3 regions of the Pseudarthrobacter sp. PvP004 genome follow, and region 3 is predicted to be linked to each of the others. Evidence: predicted binding sites of a transcription regulator. Region 3 holds the regulator's gene; each other region holds the start of a gene.
What was found. The regulator HrcA, encoded in region 3, represses chaperone genes, less so after heat shock. The targets are predictions, from matches to a motif close to TTNGCACTCGNNNNNNNCGAGTGCNAA.

Region 1 (2,262 bases), 700 kb from region 3:
TCTTGACGCCGATAGCGCGGCCGGTCGCCGCCAGACGTTCTACGAAGGACAGCGGGGGAGAGAAGGCTTCAGGATCCCAAATCCGCTTGGTTCCGGACGTGGACGTGGTTCGGCGGGCAGGATCCAGCCATACCCCGTCCATCCCGTCCAACTCTACGGAGGTTGCATCCGCATGCACCACGGTGGCATGCGGGAAGGGCATGAGATTGATGGTGGCGCAGGCGGCAGTGGTTTCATCCATCTCAACGGCGGTCACGGAAATGTCCATTGACGCCATCGCCATGGAATCGGCGCCAAGGCCGCAGCCGAGGTCTGCAACGTGCGAGATGCCGGCCTTCGCAAAGCGCTCCGCGTGCCGGGCTGCGACGTTCAATCGCGTGGCCTGTTCCAAACCGGCTTGGGTGAACAGCATCTGCCGGGCAAACTCGCCGAACTTTGCCTCTGCGCGTGTCCGCAGCCGGGATTGCGTGAGCACCGCGGCCACGAGTTCGGGGGAGTGACCGGCCTTCCGAAGGTGCGCGTTGACGCTGAACGAATCGGCCTCCCGGTAGGGCCCCAGGGAGGCAAGAAGTTCCCATCCTTCAGTGGTCAGCAAGGGGGCGATCTGTTCCTGCGGTGCGTGAGGCATGGGATCAAGCCTAACGGCGCGGCACTTGACAGCGTGACCGGCTAATCAGCCCGATAAGGTTGTTTTCATGGAAGACAACGCAGCCCCGCACCCCTCAACCATGGCAAAATTCGCGCGCCCCGCCCTCATAGCAGGGGGAGTGATCGCGGTGGTGTGCATCGGCCTGCTCGTCATTATCTTCGCGTTGGATTCCTTCAATGCCGCCACCTACTCCGTCGCTGGCAAAAGCGTCAATGACGCCACGGATGAAGCGCGAGGCATCCGCGAACTTTACAGCGGAGCCAGGACCGGTGGAATCATCACGCTGGTGATCTCCGGCGTCGTGGCCGTTGCCGCCGCCGTGGTGCTGTATCTGAACCGTGGCAACGCTCTGCTGGACGAAGACGATGACGGCGAAGACTACGATCTGGACGACCTCACCGGCAGGTGACGGACGTTCACCCATGACGAAATGCTGGCACTCACCTTGACCGAGTGCTAACGCTTACATAGAGTCTTGTTAGCACTCTCCCCCGGAGGGTGCTAATCACGCCAAGCGTCTTCCGGCACCGCGACGACGGTTGTACGCTCCGGCACCCTAGTTCTTAGTCCATGAATCAGCTCATGAAAAGGAGAGTCCGAGTGTCGGTCTCGATTAAGCCTCTTGAGGATCGTATTGTTGTTCGCCCGCTCGAAGCAGAGCAGACCACGGCTTCCGGCCTGGTAATTCCGGACTCCGCACAGGAGAAGCCGCAGGAAGGCGAAGTTGTTGCAATCGGCCCCGGCCGCTTCGATGACAACGGCAACCGCGTACCGGTTGACGTAGCTGTTGGCGACGTCGTCATCTACTCCAAGTACGGTGGAACCGAAGTCAAGACCGGCGGCAACGAGTACCTCGTTCTGTCCGCCCGCGACGTCCTTGCGATCGTCGTAAAGTAACTTCCCGGAGCCCCGCACCGCCGCCGCGTTGGAATCATTCCAACCCGTCAGCGGTGCGGGTTTTCTGTCTTGAAAGGACACAACCATGGCAAAGCAGCTTGCTTTTAACGATGCTGCCCGCCGGTCTCTTGAGGCCGGTATCGACAAGCTCGCCAACACTGTCAAGGTGACGCTTGGCCCGCGCGGCCGCAACGTCGTGCTGGACAAGAAGTGGGGCGCTCCCACGATCACCAACGACGGCGTGACCATCGCCCGCGAAGTTGAGCTTGACGACCCCTACGAGAACCTTGGCGCACAGCTGGCCAAGGAAGTAGCCACCAAGACCAACGACGTCGCCGGTGACGGCACCACCACGGCTACCGTGCTGGCACAGGCGCTGGTCAAGGAAGGCCTCCGCAACGTTGCTGCCGGCGCAGCTCCGGGCGAGATCAAGCGCGGCATCGAGGTATCCGTCGAAGCCGTCGCCGCCCGCCTCCTGGAGAACGCCCGCGAAGTTGAAGGCACCCAGGTTGCCAGCGTTGCAGCCATCTCCGCGCAGAGCGACGAAGTTGGCGAACTGCTGGCTGAAGCATTCGGCAAGGTTGGCAAGGATGGTGTGATCACCATTGAAGAGTCCTCCACCACCCAGACCGAACTGGTCCTCACCGAGGGCATGCAGTTCGACAAGGGCTACCTTTCCCCGTACTTCGTCACCGACGCTGAGCGCCAGGAAGCCG
Region 2 (2,262 bases), 670 kb from region 3:
ACCACCGTGACCAACTGGCCGGGAGAGAGGAGCTGGATGGACGAGGGGTCGGCCATCCGGAGTGGGACCGCTGCCGTGCCCACAGGAGCTCCCGTCAGGAGGCCCGGACCCAGCAGGCTCGACTCCGTAGGTATCTGCCCCTTGCCGAGAGGGGAGGCTAGCTGGCGGCCGACAAGAGTGCCGATGCTATTCAAAGCTCCGCTAAGTGCGAGGTCAGGTGGCACCCCAATGCTGGTGAGATCGGATTCAGTGAGGCTGGTACCCGTTGGGAGGTCGCGAGCTGCGACTACGACGCTCACACGCTGCTCCGATGCGGGAGTGAGCTGCTGGACTGCGATGCCGGCAGCCACGCACAGCAGAAGCGCTACTGCCAAACGGCGGTTTCGTGTGATCCAGGAGCCAAATCCGGCCCGCTGGCCCCGTTGACCAGCACGATCTCCGGGACGATTGCGGCTGAAGCGCGCAGTATTCCCGGCACGGGCCCGGGACAGGCGGTTGGGCGAACGGTTCAGTGGTGGCCAATTGCCGGCTGCTGCTGAACGCTCGGCGCGGGAGAGAAGAGCGCTGCGTGACGTAGATGGCATGCCGCCACGTTAGCCAGCTTCCCGGACCCGCAAACAGTGGTCCGGTGCGCTATGTGGAAAAGCGCCTAGCTGGCTGCGGCTGCGGTTGCCGGTGCTGCTGCGGTGGCAGCCGGGGCGGCTGGTGCGGCCGAAACCGTACTGCCCTTGGCGTCGCGCGAGTCTGTCCGGTAGAACCCGGAGCCCTTGAAAACGACGCCGACGCTATTGAACTTCTTACGAAGCGCACCATTGCATTCGGGGCACTCCGTCAAGGAGCTGTCAGAAAAGGACTGGACGATGTCAAAGGCATGGTCACAGTCTTTGCAGGCGTATGCGTATGTGGGCACTGAGTTCCTCCTTTAGGACAAAGTTCAGGTCCTGTGCAGCATCAGCGGAGAAGTTCCTCTTTAGCAGTCGCAGGGCCTGAGTGCCAATTCTATCATCGGTCCAGGCGGCACGTACCAGCGGATGTGCCAAGGTTCACATGGCGGGCCGGAGCGTCAGCCGGGCTTCGCGGCGTCGTGGAGTTGGACGATGCCCGACGGGGTCAACACCTGCCGCACGGGGCGATCAAACGCCTCGGCGGGAATGGATCCCGAAGGTAACAAATCGTCGTCGTAAAGTACCGCAATGGTGGGAGGCCGCCCGCCGGAAGCGTCGAGGCCTTGAAGAAGGCGGTCGTAGTAACCGCCGCCTTGGCCAATCCGGTTGCCGTCCCGGTCCACGGCCGTGGCGGGCATGAAGATTCCCGCGGCTCCGGCTATCACTGAACTTTCAAGGCGTTCACCCTCGGGCTCGTCTATGGGCGCATAAGAGGACCTGACAAATGCCGTGGAAGGTGTCCAGTAAACCCAACTCAATTGCCGGCCGGGCTCGCAAACGGGCAACAAAACCCTGTGCCCTGCCTCGTGCAGCGATCGGATGAGGGGGAGGGTGGGTGGCTCGAAAGCTACACCCAGATACACGGCGAAGGTCGCGGCAGTGCCCGGGGAGACCCTTGCTGCCCAGGTTATCCCGTGCCGCGCAAGGGACTCACCTGCACTTGCTATGTGCTCCGGAGTGAGGGTTCGCCTGTGCAGCCGCCGGCTGCTCCGGATGTCTTCCTTGGAGGGCATCTGTGTCCATTCGTAAGGTCTTTGCATAACAGCTAATCAGCGGAGGCTGTCCATTCCGGAAATCAAAAGTGCTATCAGCGCGGCGAGGGGTTTAGCGGTTGATGTGTTCCGTCCGTTACATTAGTCCGGTGACTCTAGAAAACAACGCTGTCCGTAAGGCCGTCATTCCCGCAGCGGGCCTTGGCACCCGGTTCCTTCCCGCCACGAAGGCGATGCCGAAGGAAATGCTGCCCGTAGTGGACAAGCCTGCCATCCAGTATGTCGTCGAAGAAGCGGTCAAGGTAGGCCTGCATGACGTCCTGATGATCACAGGACGCAGCAAGCGAGCACTGGAAGACCACTTTGACCGTGTCCCGGCTCTTGAGGCCACCTTGGCGGAAAAGGGCGATACCGCCAAGCTTGAAGCCATTCAGTCCGCCACCAACCTCGGTGACATTCACTACGTCCGGCAAGGCGACCCGAATGGTCTTGGCCACGCTGTCCTTCGTGCGAAGCAGCACGTAGGTTACGAGCCCTTTGCCGTCCTGCTTGGCGATGACCTGATCGACGCCCGCGAAGACCTGCTGAGCGAAATGATCGCCGTT
Region 3 (2,262 bases):
AGGAACCCGTATCCGAGCTGGAAAGATTTGGTCTTTCCGCGCCGGTCCTCAAGGGAGACCACATGCATTCCGCCCGATTTCTCAACGCGGGTGACTTCGCCCACCCAGCCGGACTGGACGTCCTCGAGGACCATTCCCCGCTGGACGGCTACTTCCGGCAGCTGCTTTTTGGCTGGAGCGGACAGATCCTGCGGTCCCCAATTGTCGAAAGCCAAGGGATTCCTACCTTTGTGCTGGTTTATGGTGCGGGCCGAAGCCGGCCGCGGCAGGTTTCAATGCTAGCAACGGGGTGGCTCATACTAGACTTGTTAGCACTTGGGCATGTTGAGTGCTAAGTGTGGTGGTCCGATTGAGATCCCGCGTTGACCGGTCCCAGGGACCATGGCAGTCGTCAGGAGGTGGAGCAATGAGTGAGCCGCGCAAGCTTGAGGTGCTGCGTGCCATCGTTGAGGATTACGTGCATTCCAGGGAACCTGTCGGTTCGAAGGCCCTCGTGGAGCGGCACCATCTTGGCGTTTCCAGTGCCACCATCAGGAACGACATGGCTGTCTTGGAAGAGGAAGGCCTCATCGCGGCCCCCCACACCAGTGCAGGGAGAATCCCTACGGACAAGGGCTACCGCCTGTTCGTCGACCGCATTTCGCAGGTAAAGCCGCTCTCGGCCGCCGAACGCAGGGCCATCCATTCGTTGCTAGAGGGCCCCGATGAGGTTGACGACATCCTGGAGCGCACCGTAAGGCTCCTGTCGCAGCTGACCAATCAGGTGGCCGTCGTGCAGTATCCGCATTCCAACCGCGCACTGGTCCGTCACGTGGAGTTCGTCCTGTTGGGCCCAAAGCAGGTGCTCGTGGTCCTCATCGCGGACACCGGCAGCGTAGGGCAGAAGGTCATCGACGCCGGCTCGGACGTAAGCAACGAAGCCTTGATGCTCCTGAGGTCCCGCTTCCTCGGCAGCATTGCCGCCACGCAACTGGCTCTCTTGCCGCAAGTGCTCCCATCGGTAGTTGCCCTGTGCCCGCCGGAGCTCCGCAGCCTGGCGCAGACGTTGGCCCAGGGACTCCAATCGCTCAGTGACACCAGCCGAGAAGAGCGCATCCTGATGGCAGGAACGGCCAACCTTGCGCGCTCCAACGTGGATTTCCCCCTGAGCATCGGTCCCGTGCTGGAAGCACTCGAGGAACAAGTTGTCATGCTCCGGTTGTTGTCCGATATGGGGGATGACCCCCGCGGAGTCACTGTGAGCATTGGACGCGAGAATCCGTACGACGGCTTGGCTGAGGCATCCGTCGTGGCTACGGGCTACGGCTCCGGCGCCAAGGTGGGGATTCTCGGTCCCACACGCATGGACTATCCCACCACCATGGCAGCCGTTCGTGCCGTGGCCCGTTACCTTTCCCGCATTCTCGGCGGCTGAACACCGGTCCGAGGAAACATCCGCAGTACAACAAGGAAGAGATACCGACTTTGAGCAGCCACTATGACGTTTTGGGAGTCTCGCCGGAAGCCACCGGGGAAGAGATCAAAAAGGCGTACCGCAAGTTGGCGCGGAAACTGCACCCCGACGTAAACCCCGGTGAGGATGTCGCGGAACAGTTCAAGGCCGTGACCCACGCTTACGAAGTGTTGTCAGACCCCCAGAAACGCCGGGTCTACGACGCCACGGGCAATGAGAACGGCACCGACAACGGTTTCGGTGGCGGCTATTCCGGCCAGGGTTTCGCGTTCCAGGACATCTTCGACACCTTCTTTGGTGGAGGCGGTGGCCACGGTGGACCGGCCTCCCGTGTCCGTCGCGGCCAGGACGCGCTCATCAGCGTCCGCATCGACCTGAAGGACGCCGTGTTCGGCGTCAACAAGAAGCTTGAAGTGGACACCGCCGTGGTCTGCCCCACCTGTGATGGCAGCTGCTGCCGCCCGGGCACCCATCCGGAGCGCTGCGACATTTGCGGTGGCAGTGGCCAGGTTCAGCGGGCTGTCCGATCCATCCTCGGCCAGGTCATGACCACCGCCCCCTGCGGTTCCTGCGAAGGCTTCGGCACCGTCATCAAGGATCCCTGCAACGAGTGCAACGGGCAGGGCCGTATCCGCAGCCGCCGTTCCCTCACCATCAAGGTCCCGGCAGGCGTCGCAACCGGTACGCGCATCCAGCTGTCCGGACAGGGCGAAGCGGGGCCCGCAGGTGGTCCTGCAGGTGACCTCTATGTAGAGATCCGGGTTAACAACGACGCCATGTTCATGCGTGAAGGCGACGACCTTCACGCC

Region 1: groES (co-chaperone GroES) is a predicted target of HrcA. The motif match lies at 1,083-1,109, and genes of this name have one in related genera.
Region 2: J3A64_RS02450 (FmdB family zinc ribbon protein) is a predicted target of HrcA. The motif match lies at 971-997, and genes of this name have one in related genera.

The regions. Positions count from the first base shown of each region.
Region 1 covers NZ_JAGINL010000001.1:519,077-521,338, forward strand. Annotated here, with positions in the region: gene J3A64_RS02340 (class I SAM-dependent methyltransferase) at 1-628, opposite strand, end outside; gene J3A64_RS02345 (hypothetical protein) at 696-1,058, shown strand; gene groES (co-chaperone GroES) at 1,250-1,546, shown strand; gene groL (chaperonin GroEL) at 1,632-2,262, shown strand, end outside.
Region 2 covers NZ_JAGINL010000001.1:547,757-550,018, forward strand. Annotated here, with positions in the region: gene cpaB (Flp pilus assembly protein CpaB) at 1-584, opposite strand, end outside; gene J3A64_RS02450 (FmdB family zinc ribbon protein) at 650-910, opposite strand; gene J3A64_RS02455 (5-formyltetrahydrofolate cyclo-ligase) at 1,064-1,678, opposite strand; gene galU (UTP--glucose-1-phosphate uridylyltransferase GalU) at 1,780-2,262, shown strand, end outside.
Region 3 covers NZ_JAGINL010000001.1:1,215,452-1,217,713, forward strand. Annotated here, with positions in the region: gene J3A64_RS05555 (DUF3097 domain-containing protein) at 1-215, opposite strand, end outside; gene hrcA (heat-inducible transcriptional repressor HrcA) at 407-1,414, shown strand; gene dnaJ (molecular chaperone DnaJ) at 1,465-2,262, shown strand, end outside.